3 regions of the Anaerolentibacter hominis genome follow, and region 2 is predicted to be linked to each of the others. Evidence: a T-box and tRNA genes for the amino acid it is inferred to sense, from the RefSeq annotation. Region 2 holds a T-box; the other regions hold tRNA genes.
The links. A T-box is a leader RNA that pairs with one kind of tRNA and senses whether it is charged. The one in region 2 lies ahead of thrS (threonine--tRNA ligase), so its partner is inferred to be a tRNA-Thr.
Positions count from the first base shown of each region.

Region 1: it encodes a tRNA-Thr, which carries the amino acid that the T-box ahead of thrS (threonine--tRNA ligase) is inferred to sense. The anticodon was not compared.
Region 3: it encodes a tRNA-Thr, which carries the amino acid that the T-box ahead of thrS (threonine--tRNA ligase) is inferred to sense. The anticodon was not compared.

Region 1 is NZ_JAWDIX010000001.1:1,843,948-1,854,485, forward strand. Features, by position in the region: gene ABCW47_RS08550 (putative ABC transporter permease) at 92-499, shown strand; gene ABCW47_RS08555 (GNAT family N-acetyltransferase) at 761-2,035, shown strand; gene ABCW47_RS08560 (hypothetical protein) at 2,075-2,593, opposite strand; gene ABCW47_RS08565 (DNA alkylation repair protein) at 2,682-3,422, opposite strand; gene ABCW47_RS08570 (hypothetical protein) at 3,444-3,908, opposite strand; gene iolC (5-dehydro-2-deoxygluconokinase) at 4,063-5,091, opposite strand; tRNA gene ABCW47_RS08580 (tRNA-Thr) at 5,426-5,498, shown strand; gene ABCW47_RS08585 (collagen-like protein) at 5,597-6,916, opposite strand; gene ABCW47_RS08590 (DUF6506 family protein) at 6,978-7,283, opposite strand; gene ABCW47_RS08595 (hypothetical protein) at 7,479-7,766, opposite strand; gene ABCW47_RS08600 (RNA dependent RNA polymerase) at 7,972-10,506, shown strand; gene ABCW47_RS08605 (hypothetical protein) at 10,503-10,538, shown strand, end outside.
Region 2 is NZ_JAWDIX010000001.1:695,154-705,691, reverse strand. Features, by position in the region: gene infC (translation initiation factor IF-3) at 1-329, opposite strand, end outside; gene thrS (threonine--tRNA ligase) at 912-2,870, opposite strand; T-box leader at 2,987-3,183, opposite strand; gene ABCW47_RS03100 (GNAT family N-acetyltransferase) at 3,280-3,789, opposite strand; gene ABCW47_RS03095 (C-GCAxxG-C-C family protein) at 3,816-4,280, opposite strand; gene ABCW47_RS03090 (Gx transporter family protein) at 4,255-4,791, opposite strand; gene ABCW47_RS03085 (NusG domain II-containing protein) at 4,796-5,143, opposite strand; gene ABCW47_RS03080 (hypothetical protein) at 5,573-5,866, shown strand; gene ABCW47_RS03075 (heavy metal translocating P-type ATPase) at 6,133-7,992, opposite strand; gene ABCW47_RS03070 (metal-sensing transcriptional repressor) at 8,142-8,417, opposite strand; gene pfkA (6-phosphofructokinase) at 8,707-9,678, opposite strand; gene ABCW47_RS03060 (DNA polymerase III subunit alpha) at 9,937-10,538, opposite strand, start outside.
Region 3 is NZ_JAWDIX010000002.1:173,521-184,058, forward strand. Features, by position in the region: gene cysS (cysteine--tRNA ligase) at 1-901, shown strand, start outside; gene ABCW47_RS10000 (Mini-ribonuclease 3) at 886-1,341, shown strand; gene rlmB (23S rRNA (guanosine(2251)-2'-O)-methyltransferase RlmB) at 1,708-2,481, shown strand; gene ABCW47_RS10010 (NYN domain-containing protein) at 2,481-3,008, shown strand; gene ABCW47_RS10015 (sigma-70 family RNA polymerase sigma factor) at 3,025-3,627, shown strand; tRNA gene ABCW47_RS10020 (tRNA-Thr) at 3,695-3,767, shown strand; gene ABCW47_RS10025 (BRO family protein) at 3,925-4,176, opposite strand; gene ABCW47_RS10030 (hypothetical protein) at 4,145-4,318, opposite strand; gene ABCW47_RS10035 (Ltp family lipoprotein) at 4,441-5,253, opposite strand; gene ABCW47_RS10040 (immunoglobulin-like domain-containing protein) at 5,351-6,457, opposite strand; gene ABCW47_RS10045 (hypothetical protein) at 6,506-7,099, opposite strand; gene ABCW47_RS10050 (ABC transporter ATP-binding protein) at 7,724-8,422, shown strand; gene ABCW47_RS10055 (COG1361 S-layer family protein) at 8,400-10,496, shown strand; gene ABCW47_RS10060 (ABC transporter permease) at 10,483-10,538, shown strand, end outside.

The DNA of each region.
Region 1 (10,538 bases), 1.1 Mb from region 2:
CTCAGTGCAGATACTATGAAAAAGGTTACTGTCTCTAATACAGAAACAGAATAAAGCCACCGAAATCAACGCTCAGAAAGGAACAATACCTATGAAAAAATGCTTTGCAACCGACTTTCTCCGCTGCGGCTTATCCGGCTGGTGTTTCGAATGTTTTTTCACCGGTCTGCACTCTGTCATCCACAAGGAAGATCCAAAGCTTCTTTGCCGCACATCCGTCTGGATGTTTCCCATTTACGGTATGGCAGCCGTTCTTTCCCCGGTCTGCAAGGGCCTGAAAAACAAACACTGCAGCAAAATGCTTCGGGGAACAATTTATACCCTCTGCATTTTTACCGGTGAGTTTGTCACCGGCAAGCTTTTAAAACGCCATGAAGCCTGTCCCTGGGATTACAGCCAGGCAAAGTTAAATCTGCAGGGTGTTGTACGCCTGGACTATGCCCCTCTGTGGTTTCTGGTCGGACTCTACTATGAGAATCTGCTCTCTGCAGAAAGCTGATTAAGCACAGTCCTTCACAGGTTCTTACCCTCAAACGTCCTTCCTTTAAACTTCATATGAAATGAACCGGCTTTATTCTAGCATATTTTTTACTGATTAGCATCAGGGAAAAATCCAGGATAAAGCCGGTTTTCATGATATATCTGAAGAATTTGTAAAATAACACAATAAAAAATCTTTTTTCTATTAAAACTTTAGTAAATCTGCTATACTATACACGTGAGTAAAAAAGTAAAGATACAGAGAGAAGGATTTGCTTTTATGGATTACGTATTTAAAGCTGTTTTATTTGATATGGATGGTGTGCTGGTTGACAGTGAGCCCCTTCATACACAGGCTCATGTGGAAACTATGGCATCCCTTGGATATAAACTGGACCCGTCGTTCGTCTATGAGCATTTTATCGGCGCTACCCCAAGGGCCGTTTTCGAGAGTTTGATTGAAACGTTTCATATTCCTATGGACTGGAGGGATCTGGAGTTAAAGGCTCATGGCACCATGGAGCGTTTATATAAAGAGCAGGGAGTTCCTCCTATCCCCCACGTCGTGGATCTGATACGGGATCTGCATAAACACGGCATTAAGATAGCGATTGCGTCTTCCTCTCCGGCAGAACAAATAGAACATACCATAGAAGATCTGCACCTTCAGCCCTACATAGATGCTTATGTAAGCGGTACGATGGTTGCGCGCAGCAAACCGGAACCGGATATTTTTCTGGAGGCTGCCAGATGTGTGGGCGCAGAGCCTGAGGAATGTATGGTGATTGAAGATTCCTGCAACGGTGTGACGGCTGCCTACCGGGCAAACTGTAAATGCATCGGTTTCATTAACCCCCATTCCGGCCCTCAGGACCTTTCCAAAGCGTCTCTTCTTATTGAAAGTTTCTGTGACATTGACTTTGAGTTTATGGAACGGGAATACAGGCGTGCCTGGGGACTTCCCATTGAAATAGGCAGAACCAGGCGGCTGATTATACGGGAGCTTGGAATTGAGGATATTCCCGCACTCCATGATCTTTATGACGATCCCGGTATTGAGCCGTTTCTGGATGAAGCCACAGTCTCCTCAGCCGAGGAAGATACAGAAGTCAGAACCGCCTATATTCAGGAAGCCTACGGCTTCTATGGCTTCGGGCTCTGGGGGATCTTTCTCAAAGACTCCGGTACACTGGTCGGCTACTGCGGCTTTCAAAACACCTCCATCCAGGGTGTTCCTGAAATAGAAGTTTCCTACCTGATACACCGGAACTACAGACGGCAGGGCTACGCCAGGGAATGTATGGAGTATATCCTCTGGTACGGTCATGAAAAGCTGGAGATCGAGCATTTTGCCGCTCTGATTACGCCGGAGAACCTGCCATCTATCCAATTGATTGAGCAGCTGGGCTTTCATCCTGACAGTACCATACCCTATCAGGATCACTGCCAGTATCTGTATCGGCTGGATTATGAAGAAAAACGAAGACTGGAAGCTGCAAAAAAGGCAAAACAGAACCTGTGGAACCAGTCGCCCGTGTACAGAAATATATATTAAAAAAATCCGGGAAATTGTTTCCCGGATTTTTTCATGTTATTAATCAACTCTGGTATTCGTATCTTTATCGAGACGCTCTTCGATTTCATCGCCGGCATCATCAATTGCATTTACAACACCATCTCCGTCATCATCCGCCATAGGCGCATTACTCTTTTTTCCGGTAGTCCCATTTGTTGTGCCATTGACACCGTTTGTACCATTTGTCGTACTATTGGTTCTGCCGTTGGTGCCGTTTGTGGTACCATTTGTGGTTCCGTTCGTACCATTCGTAGTTCCATTTGTGGTTCCGTTTGTTCCATTCGTAGTTCCGTTGGTGGTTCCATTTGTGCCATTTGTTCCATTTGTAGTTCCGTTTGTGGTTCCGTTTGTTCCATTTACACCATTGGTATTGCCGTTAGTATTGTTCTCGGTATTCGGGTCATTTGTTCCAGTACCATTTTCTGTTGTATCCTTATTGGGGTCCATATTTGCATTATCCTCTTTCTTGGAACATGCTGTTAAAACCAGTATACTCAGACAGAAAAGGGCGCATAATACAACTATTCTTTTCTTCATGGAATCGTTTCCTCCTAAAATGAAATTTATTTTACCTGGTTAGTATTCCACGAAAGGTATGAAATATTCTGGTTTTGCCTTTTCCCAGCTACTGCATCCGGCACTGCTTTTTCATTTCCCGGATCATCACTTTTGTATCATCTGATACCTGGTAAGATTCCAGTATTTTCTGCAGGGTTTTATGATAGGTAAATGCATCCAGCTCGTTCTGATGCAGATAGCACAGTGTTTCGTCCGGATATTTTATAAAACACATGCTGAGCAGCCAGGCTGCTGCCATCTGAACATAATACCGCTCCCGGCCTATCTCATCACAGCATTTAAAAATAAAAGGCAGGTAAGCATCCTCTATGTAATAATTGAGCAGCAGAATCAAACCTGCCCGGACTGTAAATTCTCCTTTTGCCGATGTCAGCTCTTGTATATAGTCAAACATATCTTTTTTAAAATATTTTGTCACCTTCATGCCGGCGCAGAAGGAATCACAGACGGCCCAGTTATTGATTTTGGGAAGAAACTCATCTACACAGGTCCGAATGACATCAAATCCCTCTTCCTTTTTCAACAGCCCGATCACCAGTCCCTGAACCATAACCTCCTCGTAGTACGTACTGCCGGCCAGTTTCAGGAACTCCTTCGGCTCCCCTTTGACAATCTCTTTCGCAAGCTTACGCAATATCGGTATCCGTACCCCGATCATATTATCAACACCAGGCACGAGCCTGCTCTGAAAGGCCAGGTATCCTTCATCCTTTAACGCGAAAAGAGACTCAATAAAGAGAGGGTATGTCTCCCTGCTCCAACTCTTTGGTACTGCTGCTTTCTCCATTTCCTCTCATCCTTATGTTTCTTATTTTTCAATTTCAAATTCCAGTAACCCAAATGCTGCCTCAGCTTCCTCACGGGATGCAAGACTGCCGATTATCATACCGGTTTCAGCACCTTCAATTTTGAATAAAAATGTTGTCTCCGTCCCGGCCTCACCCTCAAATTGATAGAGATAATAGGTTGGCGCATCCTCAGGAGCCGCCTCTAAAATATCCACCTCGCTTGATGATGTAATAGCCGTCTCATAGCTGCTATATCCGTCAGGCAGTAAAAAGACGCCGTTTAATATATCTTCGCCGTCCTTTTGAACTGTTATTGTTCCGCTTTCCTGCAGAAGATCATAGCCGTCTGTGGTATCCAATTTTACCTGGATCTTCTCTCCGTTCTCAATCTGAAACGTAAAGGATTTGCTGGAATGACAGGCCGTAAGTGACAGCATTAAAATTAGGCACAGAGATGCCATAAGAATTACTCGTTTTCCTCTCATAAATCGTTCTCCTTCTCCTCAATTTCTATAATTAAACAAAGCATAGCTGGCTTTGTCCTTTTGCGCGAGTGCGCGCCCTGCCGAATGGTTTTGTAAGTACAAAATGGCCTCCGGATTGTCCGGAGGCCAGATCTATTGTTCTAAACCCGCAGCATTATAACGGTGTTACCATATCCCCGTATTTTTCAATTGCTTCTTTTTCAAATGCCTGAAGCTTATCAATAGTCGGCATATCATTGGCGCAGCTCTCGGAAGCCACCAGCATAGCTGCACATGCACTTCCCAGGCTCAGGCAGTTTTTATAAGGAAGCCCCTCAAACATACCCCACAGGAATGCACTGGCATAACCGTCGCCGCCGCCGAAGGACTTAACCAACTCTACCGGGAACGGTTTTGCCCGATAAGATTCTCCGTTGGAGAAGTAAGCATCGGAGCCCTCTTTGCCATGCTTGATAATAACAGCTTTCGCGCCCTGATTAAACCAGTATTCAGCGCTCACCTTATCATCCTCGTTGCCCGGAAGCAGGAACTTCTCAGTCAGAGAAAACTCTTCCCTGGAGCCGATAATAATATCCGCATCTTTTGCAACGATAGAATAATAAACAGCAATCTCATCCTCATTCTTCCAGATATGCGGTCTGTAGTCAATATCAAAGATAACAACTGTGTTGGTTCTCTTTGCAATCGCCAGCGCTTTTAAAATAGCCTCTCTGGACGGGCTCTGGCACAGCGCAGTTCCGGAAAGCAGGATCGCCTTCGCAGATTTAATATATTCTTCGTCAATGTCATCCGTGCTCAGCTGCAGGTCAGCTACATGCTCACGGTACATCATAATGCTGCTCTCCGTCTTACTTAATATCTCTGTAAAAGTAAGTCCGGTATTGTAACCCTTCGGAGCCCTGGTAAGACAGGTCCTGTCAATACCTTCTTCTTTAAAATAACCGTCGATGTAATCACCGAACTGATCCGGGCTGAGTTTGCCGATAAAACCGACTTTTCTGCCAAGACGCTTTGTGCCAACTGCAATATTTCCCGGGGAACCGCCCAAATATTTCATGAAGTAAGTTACATCTGCCGTAGATTTGTAATAGTTCTCTCTGGATGGGTTTAAATCAACTGTGATTCTTCCGACCGGAATAATATCAAGCGGTCTGGTTTCGTCAAATACGATATGGTTACCCATAGTGCACTTCCTTTCTTTTGTTCCGAAATTTTATGTACTGTATTTTAACCCTGCCTCACAGCCGGGTAAAATTCAGATTTTTCCAGAATCCCTGCGGCTCTTATATGCGCAGAGGTTCGTTCCAATTATATACTATTCTAATTTTCAAAGTCAATAAAAACGGGCGAAATTCTTTTGTTACACCATCCTGACGGACATCTTCAGTGTTATCTGGTGATGCTGTTCCAACATTTTTCCAAAAAGGTACTCTATGAGATCATTTTATATATTGATCTTTTACTTTTTATATGGTAGAATGACCAATGCATAAATGAATTAAATGTGTACAATTTGTGCTGGAATAGCTCAGATGGTAGAGCGACGCACTCGTAATGCGTAGGTCGAGGGTTCAAGTCCCTTTTCCAGCTTTCATTAACCCCTGTCTTTTGTATGGCAAAAGACAGGGGTTTCTTTTTACACAGGAACGTTCTCCACACTTTCCTGTGTAAGAACAGAACTCTCCGGTTTATCTTCTCAGCTTATAAATTGCCAGTGTGAGGGTTCCCTCGGTTGTCGGCACAGGACTGTTAAATGTCAGATTAAAGACAGTCTGGCTGGGTACCTCAATAATAAAAGAGACAGAACCGACGGCACTTGCCCTTCCATCTGCATTCTTCATGAAATAAATCCCATACTCGATATGAGCGCTGTTATTATAATAAGGGGTTACCTGCATAAACCCATTTTCCAAATACAGTGCTGTTACTTCATAAAAAATGGCATAGATTCCGGGAGCCAGCGTAATACGGGTTGGATCTGTCAATACAATATTACCGGTAGGGTCTGCAACCGCAGTTCTCATGGGCATTAACTCGGCGTTCGTAAATTGCGCCCCGTAATTGATAAACGAGGCGAAGATATCATTTGGTACTGTTCCCTCCGGACCGGTGGCTCCTGTTGGGCCCGTGGCTCCAGTAGGGCCGGTGGCACCTGTATTTCCCGTAGCTCCGGCAGGGCCCGTTGGGCCGGTTACTCCATTTGCACCAGCAGGACCGGTAGCTCCAGTAGGGCCGCGGTCTCCCGGAAAACCAATCGGGCCGGTAGGGCCTGGTACTCCCCGCTCTCCGGCAGGACCAGTGGCTCCCACAGAACCAGTTGGGCCAGTCGGACCGGTGGCTCCTGTATTTCCCGTAGCTCCGGTAGGGCCCGTTGGGCCCGCAGGACCTGCTGAACCTCTTCCCCCGGGATAACCAACTGGGCCGGTGGGGCCTGGTACTCCCCTCTCCCCAGCAGGACCAGTGGCTCCCGTAGGGCCGGTAAAGCCTCTCGGTCCGGTTGCCCCTGTATTTCCCGCGGGTCCGGTAGGGCCTGTCGCACCAACCGGTCCAGGCATTCCTCTCTCACCTGTACTTCCGGCAGGACCGGTAGGGCCTGGTACTCCCTGCTCTCCGGCAGGACCAGTGGTTCCCGTAGGGCCAGTAAAGCCTCTTGGACCGGTCGCTCCCGTATTTCCCATGGCTCCAGTTGGACCAGCCGCTCCGGTAGGGCCAGGCATTCCTGCCGGGCCTCTCTCTCCTGCCGGGCCGGTTGCACCCGTCATCCCAGCTGCCCCGGCGGGGCCCGTCGGACCACGGTCTCCCGGGAAGCCAATCGGACCGGTTGCTCCTGTATTACCATTCGCACCTGCCGGACCGGCAGGCCCTCGCTCACCTGTTGCCCCAGTCGGCCCTATAGGTCCGGCAGGGCCGGTTGCTCCTGTCGGTCCCTGACAAACCGGACAGCAGTTATCAGCTTGAGTACATCCCGCCATCTCCTCAGAGTATGGTCTGTTCCTATTCCATAACATTTATAATCACCTTATGATACCTTTTGTGATTACACTATGCCCGGAACCGTCCTATAAACACTTATCTGCCGAAAAAACCGGCAAATAACTCGTCCATATCCGCGTCATGGACGATATAACCGACAGCTACTTTATGCTCTGTTAATTCCGCCAGCTCTTTGGCCTTTTCCTGTCCGAAAGCACCGCAAAGCTCAACAGCGCCGAACCCACTCTCTTTCAATTCCACAACCAGTTTCTTCGCTTCCTCATAGTCATTTACCGTACAGATTCTTGTGATCTGTTTCCATGTCTCAAAATCAGCATGATGCTTCTCCGGTTCATAGTGAGCGCCCATCAGGATGAAGGCAAATTTCTTCTTATTTTCCATTTTTCTGTACTCTGCGGAATATCTTACACCGTCTTCTTTTCCTCATACAAATACCAGGCGGCACGGATGTAGCAAACAGATGGCCCGCAACTCTCCTTTTTCATATTTTTTATCTTAGAACCAGCAGTCATAAACAAGCTGCCTTTGCCTTAGTGTATCATGAGGCAATATGTATTTCAATATATCCAGGAACTCCTAATGGAAGAAGCGCTTATCGTTGTTCGGATTGGTACACCAGTTGTTCTTTACTCTGGTAAAATCCGAGCTTTTACATCGGGGACAGACCTCTCTCACAAGCGAAACCTTATCATATGTATACTGTAACTTCTCTGCATCTCTAAAATCAAACCGGTAGCCGCAGTGCCTGCAGCGGCAGGCATACCCTTCCGGTACGCGTTCAATCATCATAATATTTACTCTAATTCCTTCCCTGCTGCCGAATGTGACTTCGCTTTCCCGGCAGTTTATACCATTCTGTACCAAATCAGTTCTTTCTTTTCTTTCTCCCGTTGTTCGAACATCTGTTCTGATATCAGTATATCATGCTCACCTATTTTGTCAATAGCTAAAATTTAATTGGTAAATATTGACATTATGTTTGGATCGTGATATGCTCATTTTACCAAATCAGAACATTTGTTTCATTTCTTGCTTTTCTTGTCCCATGTAAAGGGAAAGGATGAGTTTTATGTTTGCACCTCCATTATATTCTGTGCGGAAATTTCCGCTTTCCTATTTGATTGATCACAACCTTGCCGATACCGGCACCGATTCTGTTTCACCGCTCCGGCTGCGGCTGGAGCCGGAAGAAGAATCTCGTTTTTATGTACAGCAGCAGGATAATCTCCTCTTTCGGCAGATCCGGCTGATTACAGAAGAAACCAGCCGTCACAACCGACATATTATCTTTGTTGACTGTGACGGACAGGGACATAGGCTCGACACGCTCCGGCGCTTGATTTTATATGGATTGAATTTAAACGGAACTCATTTCACGAATGGGGAACGATCCGCCTCCATGGTCCGCACCTCCATCCTCAGCTTTGTGTCGGAAGATATCGCGGATAAGCTTCAGGAAGCCGTCACTCTGGGTGCAGCTCCCAGCAAAAGTGTCCTGTCCAAATGGTACGCCTACCGGGGTCTTATGCTCAGTTCCTGCCACTGTCTGGAACAGTGGTACCCGAAGATCATCATCGTGCCGGACTACTACCGCACGATTCCCGGCCAGCATATCCGCTATGCACAGGACTGTGAATCCACCTTTACAGACAAAGACGGTCGGGAACGCACCTGGGTTCAGAAGGAAATTGCAGAGACAGTCCGCGATATCCGAATCAATGTATTTGACGGCTGCGGCATCCACCATCCTGAGATAACCAGGCAGGTGAAAGAGCTGCTTTCCTGTGATACGGACCCCACGAGTATTCTCTGGAGAGCTCCCTTTATAAAGGGAATGACCCATGAGGCCGACTATGTTGCCTTTCTCACAGAGAGGGGCGTCACCCATATCCGTGATATCTGGGGGACCGCCCATGATATCCGCAAGGAGCCCATGCTGATTCTGTGCGAGTCCATGTATAAAGGAAAGCCCTATTTTCATCGGGACGGCACTGCCGCCGACTGGGATAATTATCTGACGCTCTTCCGGCAGTACCGGCATTCTATCGGTGTCGCCAAATGGAACTTTTCTTCTGAGGAAGAACCCGTATATACCCGGGCCAATTACCAGATTCTGCAGGATCTGGAACTTTCCTATGAGGATTTTGCTTCTCTGGCCGCCGAGAGTATAGAGTGGCTGGAACGGATTATACAGGGAGACGAACTGTATGCCTGCTGCTTTCTGGGGTTGTTCGCAGACCGGAGAAAAGCATTGAATCAGTATACACAGGCCATACTGAAAGATCCCCGAATGTTAAAAGAAGCCGGCGTCCGAAATTACTTTATCTCTCTGGTTGACAAGTACAAGAACGAGTTAAAATGCGGCAAGCTCTGGATAAAGGCGACCTTTAAGTTTCTGGTTCCGGATCTGATCATGCTCATGGAACACATTGGGAATCTGCCTGTAAACGGCTGTCTGGAGGCAGATGAATGTTATGTATCCGCCCACGGCACACCCTGCCGGGGAGACTATCTCATCGAACGCAATCCCCACATCTGCCGTTCTGAGCACACCGTGCTCAGGGCGGAGGATAGTGAAGTCATATCCCGCTACTGCAAAAACCTTGCTAATGTATGTATGATCAACGGTAAAAGTATCACACCGCAGCGGCTGAATGGCGCGGATTTTGACGGGGATCTGGTTTTGGTCGTGGATAATGAAACCATGCTCAAAGGCGTAGACCGGAATGCACCTATTGTCATGGACATTGAGGATAAAATCACTGTATTGGAGGAAGAAGACACGCCTGAAAACCGTCTGCAGGTAATCCTCCGGGGAATGAACTCACTGATCGGCGAGACCAGCAACTGTGCTACCGGTTATCACAATAAATCGCCCCGATCCCCGGAACAGAAGCAAAAATATGATTCTTATGTAGACCTGCTGTCCATTATCAACGGGAAAGCTATCGACTCTGCGAAAACCGGTGTTGTATTTCCCATCCCCAGGCACATTGCGAAATATGGCAAACCGCTGCCCTATTTTATGAAATACGCCGGTCCTTATTATGCCGGTATATCAAAGTTTTCCCGGTCCAAAAGCAACCTGAACCGACTGTGCATGGAAATTGAAAAATGGGAAAAGCCGCTTCGCTGGAAACGAACCTACGAGGATTTTGACTACCATATTATGATGGACTTATCGATTCCGCCCGATCCTCTGCTCTTTTGCCGTATTGAGGCTCTTTATCTGGAATACCAGAGGGAGATGTCTCAGCTGGCAAAAGACAGTAAATCAATCCGGGAGGAAAAGAAGGGCTGGGAAATCAACTGGGGCTATTACTACGACTATTACCGGAATAAATGTATGGCTCTCTGTCCGGACGAAAAGAAACTTGCCAATATTGCCGTTGTTCTCTGCTATGAAAAATATCCGAAGCAAAGCAAAAGCTTTCTGTGGCGGATCGCCGGCCGCGGTATCCTGGAAAACATAAAACAGGTCCCGGCTATGAGACTGCCGTTGGAAGACCCGGAAGGGGACCGCTGTTATCTGGGCCGCCGTTACCGCATGGAGCTGATACAGACAGAAACCGCGCCAGAAGAAAGGGAGGAGATCGAATCATGATCAATGAAGTATTAGAAGTAAAGGATTATCTG
Region 2 (10,538 bases):
CGGTCCCCTTTATCCAGGAACTTTCTGGCCTGACTTACCTTCGTATTCAAGTCATTCTCATCAATATTGGGAGACAATCTGATCTCTTTTACTTCCGTGACCTTCTGTTTCTTCTTGGCATCCTTTTCTTTTCTGGCAAGCTCATATTTGTACTTACCATAGTCAATGATTTTACACACCGGCGGTTTTGCTGTGGGAGCTATCTTAACCAAATCAAGATTGGCTTCCTGAGCCAGTTTGTATGCATCTCTTGCGGACAAAATACCCAACTGCTCTCCGTTCTCACCGATCAAACGGACTTCCCTGTCTCTGATCTGCTCATTAATCATTAATTCGCTAATTGTAGTGCACCTCCATAAATTCTTCCATCTCCGGGTTGAGCTGTGCGTTTCGGATATATTAGTAAAATAAAAAAATGCGGATAACAAGTATCCACATCCATTCTGAACAGAAAACCTCCAAAAGGCATCTGCCGTCTACGAATATTAACCCGAGTCATCTCGAACATCTCTGTTCTTATGCTGAGGTGAGAGTGGACACTCTGCTTTGTTTTCCAAATACGTTCACAGCACTATTTATTATAAAGTACCATACATCATATGTCAATAGGGATATTTTATAACTTCGAGTCATGCTGAATTAAAATAGAAACGCCGATCGGAAGCTTGCTTCCGGAGAGGCAGTTTCTATTTTAATTCTATGTGACGACAGTCACATAGCGAATAAACGCTGCGCGTTTGTGAGCTTGCATGACTCGTATAACATATACACCACAGAATCCAAGCAGAAACGCCGATCGGAAGCTTGCTTCCGGAGAAGCAGTTTCTATTTTAATTCTATGTGACGACAGTCACATAGCGAATAAACGCTGCGCGTTTGTGAGCTTGCATGACTCGATTAATATCTAACTTCTATTTCTCTTCTACTTCTATTTTCCTGATTTCCTTTGTCCGGATCTCCTTACAGATATCAGAAATAAACTCCGCCAGTGCTTTCTGTCCCTCGTCGCCCTTAAACCGGCTTCTCACGGACACTACCTTCTCTTCTTCCTCTTTCTGCCCCACAATCAGCATATAAGGAACTCGGGCCAGTCTGGTCTCACGGATCTTGTAGCCGATCTTCTCGCTTCTCTCATCCACCGTACAGAGAATGCCATTCTCTTTCATCTCTGCAGCAACCTGATTCGCATAGTCATGGTATTTTTCGGAGATAGGAAGCACTCTTACCTGTTCCGGACAGAGCCAGGTCGGGAACAATCCGGCATATTTTTCAATCAGCCATGCCAGGGTTCTCTCATAACAGCCCATTGAAGTTCTGTGGATAATATAAGGCCGTTTCTTCTCCCCGTCTGCATCCGTAAAGCTCATATCAAAACGTTCCGCCAGGAACATATCCAGCTGGATCGTAATCATCGTATCTTCTTTGCCGTAAACATTTTTCGCCTGGATATCCAGCTTCGGGCCGTAGAACGCAGCTTCGCCCTCTGCTTCCGTAAATTTCACTCCCAGATGATTTAAGATCTGGCGCATCTTATCCTGGACATCATTCCAGGTCTCTTCGTTGCCCAGGTACTTATCCTGATGATTGGGGTCCCATTTGGAGAACCGATAGGTCACATCCTCCTCCAGCCCCAAAGTCCGCAGACAGTACATCGCAAGGTCCAGACATCCCTTGAATTCCTCATCAATCTGATCCGGTCTGACCACCAGATGTCCCTCGGAAATCGTAAACTGGCGCACGCGTGTCAGCCCGTGCATTTCCCCGGACTCCTCATTTCTGAAAAGCGTTGAAGTCTCACCGTAACGGCACGGCAGATCCCGGTAGCTCTTCGGACTCTGTTTATAGACATAATACTGGAACGGACAGGTCATCGGACGGAGTGCAAATACTTCTGACTCCGGATCTTCCTCATCTCCCAGCACAAACATTCCTTCTTTATAGTGGCCCCAGTGATCGGAAATGACATACAAGTCTTTCTTTGCCATGAGCGGAGTCTTGGTTCTCATATAGCCCCGTTTCTCTTCCTCATCCTCGATCCACCTCTGCAGGGTCTGTATCATCTTGGCGCCCTTGGGCATCAGAAGGGGCAGTCCCTGTCCGATCACATCCACTGTAGTAAAGAGTTCCATCTCCCTGCCCAGTTTATTGTGATCTCTCTTCTTTACCTCTGCCAGATAATTTAAGTACTCTTCCAGCTCGGCTTTCTTGGTGTAAGCGGTACCGTATACTCTTGTCAGCATTTTATTTTTCTCACTGCCTCTCCAGTACGCACCGGAGGATGAGGTTAATTTAAATGCTTTCAGCGGCTTGGTGCTCATCAGATGAGGCCCCGCGCACAGATCGGTAAAATCTCCCTGGCTGTAGAAGGAAATAACTGCATCTTCCGGAAGATCCTGAATTAGCTCTACTTTGTAAGGCTCCCCCTTTTCCTGCATAAAGGCAATCGCCTCTTCTCTTGGCAGGGTAAAGCGGGTAATTTCCTTCCCTTCTTTAATAATTTTCTTCATCTCAGCTTCGATCTTATCCAGTGCAGCCCGGTCCAGACTTTCGCAGTCAAAATCATAGTAAAATCCGGTGTCAATCGAAGGCCCGATTGCAAGCTTTGCCTCCGGATAAAGACGTTTAACCGCCTCGGCCAGTACATGGGACGCGGTGTGGCGGTAAGCCGCCTTTCCGGCCTCATCCTCAAAGGTAAGAATATTCAGCTGGCAGTCCTGATCTACCACTGTTCTCAGATCCACAACTTTGCCGTCAATCTCTCCCGCACAGGCAACCCTGGCAAGCCCCTCGCTTAAATCAGCCGCGATGTCAATGACGGACATCTCTTTATCATATTCTTTTACTGATCCATCCTTTAATGTTATCTTCATGATTTCCCTCCATAATAAATTCATTTATACAAATCTCTTCCGCCGGAATAAGTTGAAAGTTTGGAGAACTTTCCCATGCAATAAAAAACCCGTCTCTTTCGGCAGTTCAATCTGTCAAAAGGGACGGGAATATTCCCGCGGTTCCACCCTCGTTGGTATCATAATACCCGGCTTCATTCAGATGATAACGGAATCACCGGGCTCATTCAGCCACTCCAAGATGGTTTTCAAACCATTCCGAAGGAGATGTCGCACCAACCCATCCCTCTCTGCACTTCTTCTCTGGTCCTACTCTTCTCTTCAACGTTTTTTATTATTTAAATTGCACTACTAATTATATCATCGTCAGATCGTTTGTCAAGCAGGGGCTGCCCGCCGGTTTTCTCCCGGCAGGAAGGCTTCTCCCGCTCTATGCCCTAAGCTTTTTCTCCATAATATAATCATCCATCACAAAGCCATTGCCGATATCCGCCACCTGGGTCCGCATAACCTCAAAACCCTTCTTTTTATAGACGGCTATCGTATGGTCATTATACCGGTTTACCGTGAGCCAGATCGCATTCAGCCCCCTCGCAAGGCACAGTCCTTCCAGAAAAGCAAAGGCTTGGCTTGCAAATCCTCTCCCTCTGTACTCTTTTTTCAGATACAGCTTACTGAGAAAAAGCTTACCCTCATCGCCGTCACTGCGGATTCCTGTATAGCCGATATCCGTTCCATCCAGTCTCATAAAAAAATACTCGTATCCCTGATGTTCCACCTGATCTGTCATAGCCGGGTAAGACTGAAATTTCTCAACCATATAATCAATCTGCTCCGGAGTCAGAATGGAAACGAAAAATTCGTGCCACACTTCATTCGCAATTTCTGCCAGATGGTGCAGGGAAGCCTCTCCCTGTACCGGTATGAATTCAAGCGCCATGCTGTCATTCCTTCTTTCTGTCTAATTTACTCCTCTGTCTGTTTCAGAAGAACCCGATCTATAATATCAGCAGCATCCAGTACCAGCTGTGCACAGGGACGTTTTTCATAAAATTCCTTGTTTCTTTCATCCGGTTTTGTATTGGATGTATCCTCATTCTCGTCCAGCCCCAGCAATTCCCGACAGACAATACTTCCCGCTGTCTCCCTGAACTCATTCACCATCTGCTGAACCACTGCGTAGTTGTGCTGCTTTGCCTCTTTATCCGCGCTGTCCGTGCTTCCGGTTGCCAGTCCTGCCACCATGCACATACCGGTTACCGCTCCGCAGGCTCCTCTCATACGCCCGATTCCTCCTCCAAAGGAAGAAGCAACCCGAAGCGCTGTCTCCTCATCCACGCCAAACAGATCGCTGTACGCCGCAAATACGGCCTGTGAGCAGTTATACCCCTGTTTAAATAAACTGTCAACCTTTGCTTTTCTCGATGTCATTTTCATTCTCCTCTCTTTCTGTCACATTATATATTTTTAATCTTTTATAAATCTCATTGCTCAGAATACCTACCACCAGGCCCGTTACCACTCCTGATACCAGAAGCACCGGAAAATACCCCATCAGGCTCCTGCTCTTTAAGACCACAATAGCAACAAGCAGCTGGCCCACATTGTGAAACACGCCGCCTGCTATGCTGACGCCCAGCATAGAAAACAAACCTGTCTTTTTCAGCACTGCCATTACACAAAAACTTAGGAGGCCTCCGCCCAGGCTGTAAAGAGCTGACGCCATGCCTCCAAATGTAAATCCGGCCAGAAGAATCCGGATAATCATCAAAATAAACGCATCTCTTGCCGACATCAGATATAACGCCGTCATAATGACAATATTGGCCAGGCCCAGCTTGATTCCCGGCACCGGCACCGGCAGTGGAAAAATGCTCTCCAGAAATCCGAACAAAAAGGCCAGCGCAATCAAAAGACCATAGGTAGATATTTTTTTCGCCACAGGCTCACTCCCCTTCAATCTGTACAATAACCTTATTCGGAAGACATACCAGCATCTGACCGTCTCCCTTGATCTTTCCCTGCTTCACGCACAATTTGTCCGGGCAGTCCGCTGACTCCATATATACTTCCCCCGCTTCGATAACCAGGACATTTTCTCCTGTTCCGCTATAGATTATCTCTCGCCGGTCCTCCTTTAGGGAATATCGTCCCTTCTCCGTTCCATCTATGTATACAACTGCTTCCTGTCCCGGTCCAAGCCACCCTTTGCCGAGAAATATCATTCCGGTGAACAGGGCCGCAGCCAGTATGACACCGGCCAGAATCCAGTCGTTTCGACGCTTTTTATTCATCTGCTGCTCCCAATATATTAAGTGCCCCTACGGAAAGCTGAAACTAGCCTCTTCGTGGCCTTTACGGGTTGCTTTCCTCTGGCTTCGCTTACGGAAAGCTGAAACTAGCCTCTTCGTGGCTTTTACGGGTTGCTTTCCTCTGGCTTCGCTTACGGAAAGCTGAAACTAGCCTCTTCGTGGCTTTTACGGGTTGCTTTCCTCTGGCTTCGCTTACGGAAAGCTGAAACTAGCCTCTTCGTGGCCTTTACGGGTTGCTTTCCTCTGGCTTCGCCTACGGAAAGCTGAAACTAGCCTCTTCGAGGCTAGTTTCATCATACCATATTGGGTCGATACTTGTCATAAGTTTATAGAAATTTTCCTTTTCTTTTTCCAGGAAAGGAATTATAATTAAAAAAAGGAACATACTAATTTCTGGAAAGGAAGATGATTATGAAAAAATTTTTCAAATTTGTCGCCGGAACCGTATCCGTTGCAGCCATTGCTGGTGCTGTCGTTTACTTTTTGAATAAAAGAGCTGCTAATGACCATTTGTATGATGAAGATTTTGATGATGACCCGGATGATGAAGACGACGATGACGATGCAGGTGATCGGGGTTATGTAACTCTGCAGGCGGAAGAAGAAGCTCTTGAGGAAGCACTGGATCAGCTGACGGATGAACTGGAAGATGAGACAGATGCTGTTCCTGATAATGACGGCGAAGAGAAACCGGCCGCAGAATAATACTGTATGGAAAAAGACCGGACTCATAAGAGTAAAATTTACGAGGTGCTGCAAATGCGGCACCTCGTTTTCTGTCTAACCTTTCTGTTTCCACTTTATTCAAGTACGCCTCGGCGTACTTGCTGCGAGCCGCACATCATGCTTTGCATGACATCATACATCTGTGCGGCTCTGCATTCCGCTGGAGGCTTTATCTTGGAAGGAGACTGGGCTCCCACCAAGACAAATTTGTTATTTACTCACCACCTATAGAGGGGGAGTCTTATCTACTTCCATGATAAAAAAGCAGAATTGATAATCACAAGGACTGATCCTGCATTATGTACCAGAGCTCCCACAACAGGATTTAAAATGCCGGATATCGCCAGTGCAATCGCTGTAAAATTCAATGCCATAGAGAATACGAGATTGTATCGGATTGTCCGCATCATTTTCTGCGCCAGACAGATCAGATGAGGCAGCTCTTTGATATCGTCATTGATCAGCGCAATGTCGGCGGCTTCCACGGCGATATCACTTCCGATCCCTCCCATGGCAATTCCCACATAGGCATGTTTCAGCGCAGGCGCGTCGTTAATTCCATCTCCGATCATACAGACATTCTGATGTCCTTTCTGACAGGAATCAATCCATTTTAATTTATCTTCCGGCAGACATTCCGCCCTTACTTCGCTTATTCCCAGCTGCTCTGCAATCGTTTGCGCGGCATTTTCATGATCGCCGGTTAGAAGCACAGGGTCAATGCCTGCTTTCTTTATCCGGGATATGACATCCCCCGCATCTTTTCTCAGTGTATCTGACAGGGCGATAAAACCAACCGGCTGTTCACCGGCTGAAAGATAAATAACCGTACAGCCCCTGTTCAGGTAATACACTGCCTCAAGCCGCTCTTCTTTACCCGGTCCGGCATTCCCTTCTTCCATCATTTCCAGGTTTCCCGCGGCAATCTGCTGCCCGTCAATGATTCCTTTCACACCACGGCCCGGAATCATCTGAAATTGCTCTGCCGGCAGCAGGTCACAGTCACTGTCCGCCTGATACCCGGACACCACCGCTTTGCCCAGAGGGTGTTCCGAATAATGCTCCAGACTCGCCGCGTACCTGTATAGCCGTTCTTCTGTCCAGCCGGGCAAATAACTCCGAACGCTGATTACCTCCGGTTTTCCGCAGGTCAGCGTTCCGGTTTTGTCAAATGTGATCTTTGTGACTTGTGCCAGGCGTTCCAGTGCATCTCCCTCTTTCACAAGAAATCCATGTTTCGTTCCGTTTCCAATTGCCGCCATAACTGCTGTAGGGGTGGCAAGTACCAGGGAGCAGGGGCAAAACACTACCAGTATTGTGACCGCACGTATTACCTCGCCGGTGAATATCCAGGTAAGCGCCGCGGAGGCCAGCGCAGTCACAACAATCCAGGTAGCCCATCGGTCCGCAATCCCTACAATCTTCGCTTTCCCTGCATCGGCGGACTGGACCAGACGGATCATTCGCTGGATCGAACTGTCCTCGCCTACTTTTCCAGCTTTCATATCAAAAGTGCCGAACTGATTTGCCGTCCCGCTGAGCACTTCATCGCCGGCACGTTTATCCACCGGCATAGATTCTCCCGTCATAACCGCCTGATTAATCGACGTTTCTCCTGACACAATCTCACCATCCACCGGCACTGTCTCACCTGGCAGGACACGTACTATATCCCCTACCCTGACTTCCTCCGCAGGAATGATCGTCTCTTTTCCGGCTTCCAGTCGGCGCGCTGTCCTGGGCGTGAGGTGCACAAGTTTTTCAATGCCTGCTCTTGCTCTGGCAACCGTCAGCTCTTCCAGCAGTGCGCCAAGCTGCATGATAAAGGCTACCTCCCCGGCGGCAAATATCTCACCGATAAAAACCGATGCAATCAGTGCAATTGATACAAGCACATCCGCTTTTATGTCAAACGCGGTGACAAGCCCGATTACCGCTTCTAATATAATCGGAACACCACACAGAATTATCGCAGCCCATGCTGCGTGGAAGGGCAGGGAGAACAGATCGAAGAGACTGATGAGCAGCGACACACCTGAGATCACCAAAAAAATGATCTCCTTCTTCACTCCTCCCCATTCTAAAAATCGTTCCAGCTTCTTCATGTACACCGCCTTTCTATACCCATACGGGTATGGGTAGCTATAATAGTAAATTATAGACAAATGAGCTCTCATTTGTCAAGAAAGACGCTATAAATAATGCATTTATCCAAAATACAATCCGGATGCCTGCGCACCCGGATTCTCATCACTTAAGTCATATTGGAAAATCGTTCTACTGCTTTTGTAAAACTCTCAATTGTTTTATCCGCATCCCCGTGTTCTATCCCATCCCGCACACAGTGCTGAATATGTCCTTCCAGCACAATCTGCCCAACCTTGTGCAGCGCAGATTTAGCAGCGTTGATCTGGGACAGTACATCTTCACAGGGTACGTCCTCATCTACCATCCGGTCAATCGCCTGTACCTGTCCGATAATTTTTTTCAGACGGCGATGTAAATTATCCGCATCCATACATTGCTTCATATCAGCACCTCCTTGCCTAGATACCTTAAGGGGTATAAGTATATTATCCGGATATCACTATCATTTGTCAAGGCATCCAGACCTGAACCGATTCATTCTTAAGCCATGTTCCATGAAGTATCCAGAAATGGAGAACAAAGCGTAGTCAGCTTCGCTGACGTTCTCCTTTTACGCGAGTGCGCACACGCAATTGCGCATAGAATATTTTTTGTTACATCGGAACGTTTGGAGAACGTTCCGATGTAACAAAAAATCCCGAAGAGAACGTTCTCTCTTCGGGATTCCTTATCTACGCCAGCTTCCTGGCCAGTTCATACATATAATTGCTGACATCTTTTTCCATCGCCAGCGCTTCATCAATATCATAGTTTACATAGTCACCGTTGCGGTATGCAACAATCCGGTTCGTCATCCCCTGCTCCAGCAGGTCTACTGCAATAGACCCCATCATAGAAGCATAAACCCGGTCTTTGCAGGTGGGACTTCCACCTCTCTGGATATGGCCGATAATCGTCGCTCTGGTCTCAATTCCAGTCTCTTCCTCTATGATCCAGGCAATTTTCTCCGTATTTCCGATACCCTCTGCATTTACAATAATGTGATTTCTCTTGCCTTCGGCTTTTCTCTGTTTAATATGCTTGATAATGCGGTCAAAGTTGCCGTCAAACCGCTCATTAATCAGAATGTCTTCCGCTCCTGCGGCGATTCCGCAGTAAAGAGCGATATAGCCGGCTTTTCTGCCCATTACTTCCACGATACTGCAGCGTTCATGGGATGTAGAGGTATCTCTCAGCTTATCAATCGCCTCCATAGCGGTATTACAGGCGGTATCAAAACCGATTGTATATTCTGTGCAGGCAATATCCAGATCAATCGTACCGGGAACCCCGATGGTATTGATTCCATTTGCCGCCAGTTTCTGAGCTCCGCGGAAGGAACCGTCTCCGCCGATCACAACAATACCGTCAATTCCGTGCTTTCTGCAAATATCCGCCCCCAGCTTCTGTCCTTCTTCCGTCAGGAAACGTTTGCAGCGCGCGGTATACAGCATCGTGCCGCCCCGGTTTACTATTTCACAGACACATTCCGCATCCATATCGATAATTTCTTCATCCAGGAGGCCTGCGTAGCCTCTCATGATTCCTTTTACTTTAATTCCCTTTGATAAGGCAGCACGAACCACCGAACGAATCGCCGCATTCATACCTGGTGCATCCCCGCCGCTGGTTAAAACTCCTATAGTAGATACGCTACCTGCCATAATAAAAGTACCCCCTGTCTAAACTATAAACGCATCAAAACATCCTAACTATACTATGGTTTTCCAGAAAATTCAACATATTTTTCACATGGATCACCTGGAAAAGTGAAAAACACGAAAGAAAGGCTGCGTTTCCTTTCGTATTTCTTCCTATATACAAGTATCGTGTTATTACGCTCGCTGCACTCGACTATTTTTTGTGCGTCGGTCCCTCATTCCATAAAAATAAGGGGGTCCTCCTCAATCGCTCAGCTATTTTTATTTCACTTTGATATTATCCGCTCCGAACCGGCTCTTCAGCAGCTCCATCACCGGCGCGTCCACCCGGATACTCCGGCTCCTGGGCAGCCGTTTTACCGCCCGCTCCGCCTTGCAGAACACACAGACTCCATCTGTTCCGTCATAAGGTGATAAAACGTCATATAATTCCTGTTCTCTGCGTAGAAATTCCTCTTTGCTGGAAAACTGAATCCACACTTCCTTCGGCACATCCTCAAACTCTGTCAATTCTTCCAGGATCAGTTTTGCGTCTTTTTCTTCTTCTACGTTTACTCTTCCCTTAACAAATACTTTTTTATCCACTTCCATTTTCGATTTATATTTTTCATAGACTCTGGGGAACACAATCACTTCTGTATTACCATATAAATCCTCGATTGTGATAAATGCCATCATATCATTGTTTCTGGTGGTCTTCAGCGTTTTTCCGGAGATCAGGCCTCCGATTATCACCTTTTCCCCTTCCTTTACCTTGGTCTCTCCCGCTTCATCGTCATACAGGAAGTCTGCCGTCGTATTGCTGATATGTCTTTTCCAGATGCCTTCCACTTCCTCCAGCGGATGACCGCTTACATAGATTC
Region 3 (10,538 bases), on a different contig from region 2:
TATTGCAGTAGATGATGAGAAGGAAGACCCGATGGATTTCGTGCTCTGGAAACCGAAAAAAGAGGGTGAACCCGCATGGCAGTCTCCCTGGGGTGAGGGAAGGCCGGGATGGCATATTGAGTGCTCCGAGATGAGCAAACGGTATCTGGGTGAACAGATTGATATTCACGCCGGCGGCGAGGATCTGATCTTCCCCCATCATGAGAATGAGATTGCACAGAGTGAGGCGGCAAGCGGAAAGGAATTCTCCAAATACTGGCTGCACAATGGTTTCCTGAATATCGACAATAAGAAAATGTCCAAATCGGAGGGCAACTTCTTTACGGTAAGAGAGATTGGCGAGCAGTATCCGCTGCAGGTGCTCCGGTTCTTCATGCTGAGCGCTCATTACAGGAGCCCGCTGAATTTCAGCCGTGATCTGATGGAATCATCCAGCAATGGTCTGGAGAGAATCCTCACAGCGGTGAGAAATATGGAATATCTGCTTGAAAAAGCGCAGGACCGGGAACATAATCCGGAGGATGAAAGTATCTTAGCTCAGCTTACTGAGCTGACCAATAAATTTGAAGCTGCCATGGATGATGACTTTAATACGGCAGATGCTATTTCCGCTGTATTTGAGATGGTTAAGATGGCAAACTCCACGCTGACTGCGGATACTGCAAAATCAGTGATCCAGGCGGTGTACGATAAGATGAATCAGCTGTGCGACGTTCTGGGCATTATCACCAAGCAGGAAGAAGAACTCCTGGACGACGACATTGAGGCGCTGATTGAAGAAAGACAGCAGGCCAGAAAGAATAAGAATTTTGCACGGGCCGACGAGATCCGGAATATTCTCCTGGACAAGGGGATTGTACTGGAAGACACAAGAGAAGGAGTAAAATGGAAGAGAGCGTAAACGAGAATCACTTGATTACGTATTTAAAAGAGCAATTTAACCTACCGGAAACGGATATTCGGATGTATTCTCCCCTGACGCTTGCATTTATCGGGGATGGTATTTATGATTTGCTTATTCGAACGATGATTGTGGAACAGGGCAATGCGCCGGTGAACCGCCTGCACAAGCGGGTCAGTTCGCTGGTGAAGGCCCCGACCCAGATGCGGCTTATGCTGCTGCTGGAACCACTGCTTCGGGAAGATGAGCGCGGCGTATACAAAAGGGGGCGTAACGCCAAGTCTTATACCGTAGCCCAGAATGCAAGCGTAACTGAGTACAGAGTCGCCACAGGGTTTGAAGCCCTGTGCGGCTACTTGTACCTGACCGATCAGATGGACCGTTTGCTGGAATTAATAAAGACCGGTTTAGAGAAGCTGGCGGCTGAGCCGCAGTGCTAAACGGAGCCTGTTTCGAAAGAGCACAGAGCCTTTCGAAAGAAATAAATAGAAGGATAAAGCGGAAGTGGAATTCATAAGAATCCCTTCCGTTTTTGATTTAAATAGTGTAAGCTGTAAGAAACGGACAGTCTTTTATCATGGAAGTAGATAAGACTCCCACCTTTATAGGTGGTGAGTAAATAACAAATTTGTCTTGGTGGGAGCCCAGTCTCCTTCCAAGATAAAGCCTCCGGCGGAATGCAGAGCCGCACAGATGTATTATGTCATGCAAAGCATGACGAGCGGCTCGCAGCAAGTACGCCGAGGCGTACTTGAAGGGAAAGAAGGCGAACTGTCCAGGAAAAAACAGGAGTGATACAATCAGATATGAATAAAGAAGACAGAAAACCGGCAGAAAACGAAACTGTGAATGAACAGAAGTATGAGGGAAGAAATGTAGTATTGGAGGCTTTCCGAGCGGGAAAGACGATTGATAAATTATATATTCAGGACGGCAGCCAGGACGGGCCGATCAAGTCGATTCTTCGGGAGGCGAGAAAACAGGATACACTGGTTTCTTTTGTCAAGAAGGAGAGGCTGGATCAGATCTCCGAAACAGGAAGGCATCAGGGAGTGATTGCTATTGCGGCAGCCTACTATTACAGCGAGCTGGATGACATTTTCAAGAAGGCGGAAGAAAAGGGGGAGCCTCCTTTTATCATTCTCCTTGATAATATAGAAGATCCACACAACCTGGGGGCAATCATCCGGACGGCGAATCTGGCCGGTGCGCATGGCGTCATTATTCCAAAAAGAAGAGCGGTGGGCCTGACCGGCACAGTGGCCAGAGCCTCGGCCGGAGCCATTCACTACGTGCCGGTGGTGAAGGTCACCAACCTGGGCAATACAATGGAGGAGCTTAAGAAACGGGGAGTCTGGTTTGTATGCGCGGATATGGATGGGGATCTTATGTATGATCTGAATCTGACCGGGCCGATCGGGCTTGTGATCGGCAGCGAGGGCGAGGGCGTGGGACGTCTGGTAAAAGAAAAATGTGATATGGCGGCCCGTATTCCGATGAAAGGAGATATAGATTCTCTGAATGCATCTGTTGCCGCCGGTGTACTCTCCTATGAAATTGTACGGCAAAGGATGAGGTAATGGCGGGCAAAAACTATTTGCTGGTAGATGGATATAATATTATCTTTGCATGGGAAGACTTAAGGGAGTTGGCGCAGGAGAATCTGGAGGCGGCCAGAGGGAAGCTTGCTGACGCCCTGTGCAACTACCAGGGCTTTATTCAGGATGAGGTGATTCTGGTCTTTGACGGCCACAAGGTGCCCGGCAATCCTGGAAGCGTATACCGGTATCACAACATTCACATCATCTATACAAAAGAGGCGGAGACGGCGGATCAGTATATAGAGATGGCGTCCCGGAGGATAGAAGGAAAATATAATGTGCGTGTTGCCACTTCCGACGGGCTGGAGCAGGTGATTATTCTGGGCGCGGGGGCTACCCGCGTATCTGCCAGGGAATTGAAAAAAGAACTGGAAGAGAGTGAAAAGATAATCCGTGAGAAGTATCTGGCGAAAACGACGGGCAAGCGGAACAGTCTGCTGGACAATCTCTCCCCGGAGATGGCCAGGTGGATGGAAGAATTGCGGCTGAAGGAGACGAAGCACTGAGGAGGTACAGGACGACATGCAGCAGGCGGGGCACTTCGAGGCATACAGAGAATGCAGCGATGAGGAGATCGTAGAGAGAATCCATGCCGGTGATACACACGGAGTGGATTACATTCTGGAAAAATATAAAAACATGGTCCGTCAGAAAGCCAGAACCCTTTATCTGATCGGCGGAGATAAGGAAGATTTGATTCAGGAAGGGATGATTGGCCTGTATAAAGCGATCCGGGGCTATAACAGGGAGAAGGAGAGCAGTTTTGCTACCTTTGCCAACCTGTGTGTTACCAGGCAGCTGTACAGTGCGATCCGCATTTCCAACCGGATGAAATACAGCCCGCTGAATAATTACGTGGCGCTGTCGGATATGGAGCAGCTGGACGCCTATCAGAGTCCGGAAGAAATCATGCTGGACAAGGAGAAAACCAACCGAATCGAGGATGAACTGAAAAAACGGCTTAGCCCGCTGGAAAAGCAGGTTATGGACTACTACATTAACGACATGAAATATACGGAGATCGCAGCGGTTCTCGGCAAGGAGCCGAAGGCTATCGACAATGCCCTGCAGAGGATTAAGATTAAACTGCGTGATGTTTTAAAAAATATTGAAAAAACCTCTTGATTTTTTTGGGACTTAACTTTATAATAGGCAATGCGTGATTGTTCCGTAAATCATACGCAATATGTTTGCTGCTGTGGCACAGGTGGTAGCGCACCTCATTGGTAGTGAGGAGGTCACGGGTCCGAGTCCCGTCAGCAGCTTGTTAAAACCCTTGTATTTACAAGGGTTTTTATTTTTCGTGTTGCATTTCGTGCAATTTGTTAGTTCTTTTTTGTTCACGCTCTACCTGTTTGATGCTTTTTGCTGGTGTAGGCAAGCCTTCAGGCATTGTACCACCAAGTTCGCTGATCGTTTGCCTCACTTTACTGCCAACTTTATTTCTTTTTGTGGATCGCCATTTTGGACTATTAAATAGCAGGCATAGCGCGATAATTCATAATCCTCTATTTCGCGTTCAGCACCCGAACCTATGTTTATCATTTTGCCAACTTCGGCAAAATGGTCTGAAGTATTGTTTCCGCTATTGAAACAGGCATCTTTTGCTTTGTTAATTACATTTTCAAATCTACGCCATTGTTTATATGCTAACGACTTGTAGCTCTCTGGCATACCAGAACTCTTCTCCGAATCTGTTTATGTGTTTTATTGAATCAAATAAGGTTTCGGTATAATTACTCTTTTCTTCTTCCGTAAGGGCCCTTGAAAGAACTCTGTCCGAGAAATCATTTAATTTTTCTTGAAAATCATCCAAATATATCTACCTCTTTTCTTTTAAACTGGATATTTATGTATTAACCGCTCCCATTGATATAGGAGCGGTTCAGATTAGATTTAATTATTAAAATCGATATTTATGTTCTGATCTATTCTGCGTCAATACCCATTTGCCTCAGCACCATATACCGCCTGTTTATGGGTAAATCCTTCGAATTCTAACTGCTCGACCAGACCGTTTTTAGAAAAAGATGTAAATTTTAAATATTCTTTCGCTTTTAAGGCTGCCTGTTCATTCCAGTCCGCCCCGCAATTCTCCACGGCCTTCACAGCATTTTTGTTAGAAAATCCCTCAAATTCCAATTGAGCCACTAAACCGTCATAGGAGAACGCTGAAAAGTCCAGATATGACTTTGCTTTTTTCTGAGCCTGCTCTGCCCAGTCTGCCCCGCAGTTCTCTGCACCATAAACAGCTTCTTCATGTGTAAAACCCTCAAATTCCAGCTGTTCAATCAGACCTTTCCGGGAAAAAGCGGTAAACTGTAAATAAGATTCTGCTTTTTTTACAGCATTTTTCTGTCCCATTGTAATATTGGAATCATCGTTTTCTTTTTTCTCTTCCTTCTTCTCTGTCTTCTTTTTGTCATCATCCTTATTGGCATCAGCCTTTTCATCTGCCGGGTCAACCTTGCTTTCTGAATCTTTCCCATCATCCAGGGGATCTGAACTATCATCTCCCTTTGCATTGTTGTCTGCCACATTAGGCGCATCGACAGGCTTGACCGAATCATCACCTTTTCCGCCAGCCCCCAGAGCCGCGGCGATAATAATTATAGCCACAATCGCGATGATCCACTTAAAAAAACCACCGCTTTTTTGCTTTTTTCCGCATTGCGGACAGATTTTCGCTTCATATGGTATCCGCATTCCGCAATTTTTACATAACTTAATAACAGGTTTTTCCTTACTCAAACTATTCCCTCCTCATTTGTTTTTGATTGCTGTTCGTACTTCTATTATAAAGCAGAAGCGAGGAGAAAGAAAGCACAAAGAGGACGAGCAAGATGCCTTATTCTATTTGAAATTCCCTGCTTATTCTGCCGATCGCCGTTCCCTCCAGGTCTTCCTCGTCATTTGTAAATATTACCTGGGATACCCGATATTTCCCGGGCTCCATAACATATCCCCGCCGCTTGGGATCAATGATACAGCAGACACTTTCACCAGGTTCTATCGGATAGCGGAACCAGCCGTTTTCATAGTAAATAGGCTCTTTTGTGACCACATCGTACCAGGTTCCGTCGATTTCACATTCCAGAGTGATATTCACAAAACAGGAGACCGGTTGATCCGTTTCGTTATATAGCGTGACGAGGATAGCAGAATGATTTTTATATTCCTGATAGCTGGAAAGTTCCATGTAAAAGCCGCTTGGTTCCGGCAGGACATAACGATTCGATATGCCTTTGCGGGCTGTTCTTTCTTCTTCCAGTTCATCTTTATCTCTGACCGGGATGCTGTTCTCCCAACATATGTTATCTGAGTCAATTAAATTTTCTGTGAGCCATTTTTCTTTTTCTTTTGTAAGTCTGGCTGCCTTCATGTCCAAAATGCCGAATCGCTTCCTGTAAACGGAATCGTGAGGGAGCAGCTCAATCAGATCTTCCTTGTCCCGGTCGATCAGGATATTGCCGGTCCAGGACACATAGATAGTATCCGGGTGGGAGAAGGCATATTCCTTCAGCCTGGCTGCCAGCTGTTGCCCGGGATCATGATCCGCATTCATCCAGTCCTGCCTTTGCAGATCGTAGTCCTGGACCAGATCAGCGTTTTCCCTGAGTTCAATCCAGGGAAAAGGAAGAAGATTCTGCTTAAGCCAGGTATACGCTTCTTTACCCAGAGATTTATATTCCATGTAATAACGCTTTGCTTCCGGATCAAATGCTACATCGCCGAATGCCAGCTCTCTGCTGATTACCTTGCGGATGAGAGGGGACCGGACAAAGCCATTTTCCTGTAATGGCATGGTCAGATCCAGAGGCTGTGCTTTATGGTAAGAGTCCATTTTTGCTTCCAGACGGTTTTGAAAGACAGGCAGAAAGGTTCCCTGACGGTATATCAGAAAAACTACCAGTACAATGAAAACAAATAGGATAGGAAGAAGTAATTTCTTCATTTCAGATAGTGTCACCTCTTTCGAAAATCAGTATGGAGAATTGCCGGATTACTGTCTATGAAGCGTATTATTTAACACCCGCAGTGTAGTTTTAAAATCGGAATTCTGATCCTGTGACAGTTCATCAGCCTTATTTATAAAATTCATATATTCCGATTCTGTCAACTGGGCTTGTATGAACTGGAGGGAAAGCATTAATATAATCATATCATCGCCGGCCGTATAGTTTTCCTCAGGAAGAGGAATCTCTAAAAATTTTTCCGTGATATATTTGCCGGCGTCTGCTCTGTCTAATAGTTCTGACAAGCCATTGAATATACCCTTGACCTGTATAAGCCCCTGCAGGGGAGTATCGAAATAGTATAGATTTGCATTATACGGATAGGCCAGTACCAGTTCTAATAGTTGATCTGTCGGTATATCATGAAGCAGGTCTTCTGGTATGACAAATAACTGCTGCCTCTCAGCGGCAGAAGCAGCGTTTAACCATTCGGGTGAGTTTCGGTCATAGGGAAACCGGTACACACCAGTCTGTGAATCAAACCAGTCAGAGGCTGGCTTACTATGAAAAAGCATGATTGCAGTAATCGGTATAAGCAAAAGTATGGTAATTGAAATAAATCGTCGTCTTATTTTGAACATGTTATCTCACTTACGAGTTCAGCCTTGATCATAAATGGTTTCAGGTTGAGGGGGCATTTTGATTTTTACAATTAAGATACAATCAATCGCTACAATAAAATGGATGGGAGTGTTTCTATAAAGAAATGAAAGATTAGTTTTTTTTATTTTAAAACATGAATTTGTCATAATATGGGCAGATGGGTGATGAAAACTAAGAATACGAAGGTAAAGAAATCTCCATGAAGAAGAATATTTTTTCGTGGAATTTTTACAAATATCTCAGATTTTTAACAGTTTTGTAAATGTTTTGTCCTTGCTTTCCTATTAATAAGAGATATACTGGAAGCGTGGCATTTTTGTGTGATTCAGGTCGTATATTGCGCCAAATTCACTTAAGAAAATCATAAGAATTTTATCCGCGCATTATTAAGTAATGTTCTTTATAATGAACACATGGTATGCCGGGCTGTTTTGTGATATTATTAGGGACGGAGCAATCTGCATAACAAACGGCGGCATGCTTCGCAGGCCGTCTTATCGTAATCGCAAAGAGGAGGAGGTGTTTTTTTGGCGGAGACAGAAGGAAAAAAAGTGAAGAATAATAAGATTATTCAAGTAAAAAATGTCCGAAAGGTCTACCGGATGGGTGAAGAAAAAATTGTCGCGGTAGACGATGTTAGCTTCGAGATTGAAAAAGGCGAATTTTGCTGTCTTCTGGGTACTTCCGGTTCCGGTAAATCTACCTTGCTGAATCTGATGGCGGGAATCGAGAAGTCAACCAGCGGCCAGATTATTATAAAGGGACAGGACGTACTGAAAATGAATGAAAATAAACTGGCCAGATTTCGACAGGATAATCTGGGTTTTGTTTTTCAGTCGTACAATCTGATGAATTCCATGACGGCGCTGGAGAATGTGGAATTTCCGCTTATTTTTAAACGGGTTCCCCCGAAGAAGAGGGAGAAGCTGGCCAGGAAGATTCTGGTGGAGGTTGGACTGGGCAACCGTCTGAACCATAAACCAAAGGAAATGAGTGGTGGTCAGCAGCAGCGTGTGGGTATTGCAAGGGCTTTTGTGACCAGGCCGGAGATTGTGTTTGCCGATGAGCCTACCGGCAACCTGGATACCCATACCACAATGGAAGTTATGGATCTGATTAAGGGAATTGCCAAGCGAAACAGTCAGACGATCATCATGGTAACCCATGACCCGCGGCTGGCGAAGTACGCGGATAAAATTATACATATCCTGGATGGAACGATTCAGAATATTGAGATAAATCAAGACGTCATCAATGAGAAAGTAGAGGGAGCAGAGAATGAACAAGTGGAAGTTAGCTAAGAGACTGGGGGTACTCCTCCTTGCCATGACGATGGTGATGGGAAATTTTGCGACGGCAAGTGCTTCGATGCCCACACCCGAGCCAGCCATTACATATTCAAAAGTTGTACCAACCATGACTGTAACGCCGGGTGAAACCGTACATGTTACACTGCCGATCTGGATTCAGGGGCAGAGCATCGCGAATCCGTATATTTCCTTTGAGATGGAAGGAGTTCCTGCCAAAATTACATCTGATTTTAAGTTAACGCAGTATGGCAAGGAGGCTACGGTGCCGCTGTTCGGACAGATGGACTTGGATTTCGATATGCAGATCAATGAGACGGCAGGCAAAGGTACATATAATATGTATTTAAAAATTGAGGGAAATGCCTCATCCTCCAGTTCTCCCATATCTTTGAAGGTTCCGATCCCATTCCGCATTAAAGTGGATCAGGCCAAGAAGGCTCCCGATCTGGTAGCTGAGGCGATTAACAACGAGAGCGGAATCCGTCCCGGAGATTCCATGACACTGAATTTCAATATCAATAACTACGGTGATCTGGATGCAAAAAAAGTTAAAGTGTCCCTCCCTGATGTAGATACGGCAGGGCTGCTTCCTGAATATGAAAAAGGGTCATTGTCCCAGGGCACGATCAAGGGAGGCGGAAGCACGGAGGTCAGTCTGGACTACACGGTCTCCAATTATGCAACTGCGGGCTTAAAAACAATTAACATCAATATTGACTATGAAGATAATGACGGCAAGACTTACACGACAACTGCAAAGGCATATGTAGAGATTATCGACGCTGCAGGCGGCAAGGATTCACCGGACCTGATTATCAAGAGTGTGAAGCAGAGCCCGGCTGCGCCCAACGCGGGCGGCATGGTAGTCATGTCTTTTGTGCTGGAGAATAAAGGTACGTCTGACGCATACAAGATCAAACTGACACCGTCAGGCCTGGCTGCCAATACGTTCAGTCCGGTATCTTCTGATCCGTACATTTATATTGAATCTCTGAAATCCGGCAAGAAAAAGACGGTTACAATGAAGTTTAATGTTTCAAAGGATGTGGCTGACGGATTAAACACCATTACCATGGGCATCAGCTATGAGACGTTAAACGGTACCGCAGTGGACGGCGGAACTTCTACCCTGTATGTGAGAAATGTGGTGGCAGATGAGCTGTCCGGCACACCGAAGCTGATTGTAAGCAAGTACGATCTGGGTGATCAGACGTTAAAGGCAGGGGACACCTTCACCTTTAAATATGACATTTTAAATACACACAGCAATATTTCCGCAAATAACATCAAGGTTACCATTTCTTCCGAGGAAAATGTATTTTCACCGTCGGAAGGTGCGAACAGCTTTTATATCAAGTCCATGAAACCGGGTGAAACGGTACATGAGACTGTAAATCTGAAAATTAAATTTGACTGTACGACCAAGGCGTATCCGCTGAAGATTTCCTTCCAGTATGAATATGAGGGGATGCCTCAGCTGAAAGATCAGCTCAATACCGGCATTACGTTTGATGAGACAATTTCTCTGCAGGTATCAGAAAATGCCAGACCGAATGTAAGTAATATCGTGGTAGGTCCCTGGGATACACCGGTGGCCGGAGAGCCTACTTCTGTGAGCTTTGATTTTTATAATATGGGCAAGGCTGCTTTGAGCAATGTTACTGCTAAGGTGGAGAGCGATTTCTTCCAGCCGTCTTCTGACATGACCTGGATCGGCAATGTAGAGCCGGGGGCAGGAGATACCTATGAGGTGGAAGTGGTTGCACCGATGGCTGGAGAAGGAACCGGTACGCTTGTTCTTACCTATGAGGACAGCAACGGATCACCGGTTGAATTCCGGACGGATTTCACCGGAACGGTTACAGAGGCTATGACGATGGACCCGGGAATGATGGACCCGGGAATGGACCCGGGCATGGACCCGGGCATGGAAGAAGGTACTACTTCCAGTAAAAAGTGGATCTGGATCGGCGTGGGCGCTGTGGTAGTAGTGGGCGGCGCGGCAGCATTTGTGATCATCCGGAAGAAACGGAAAGCGGGAAAGGACGAATATGAGGACGATTGATCTGATTCGAATGGGAATCCGGAATCTGAGCCGCAGAAAGGC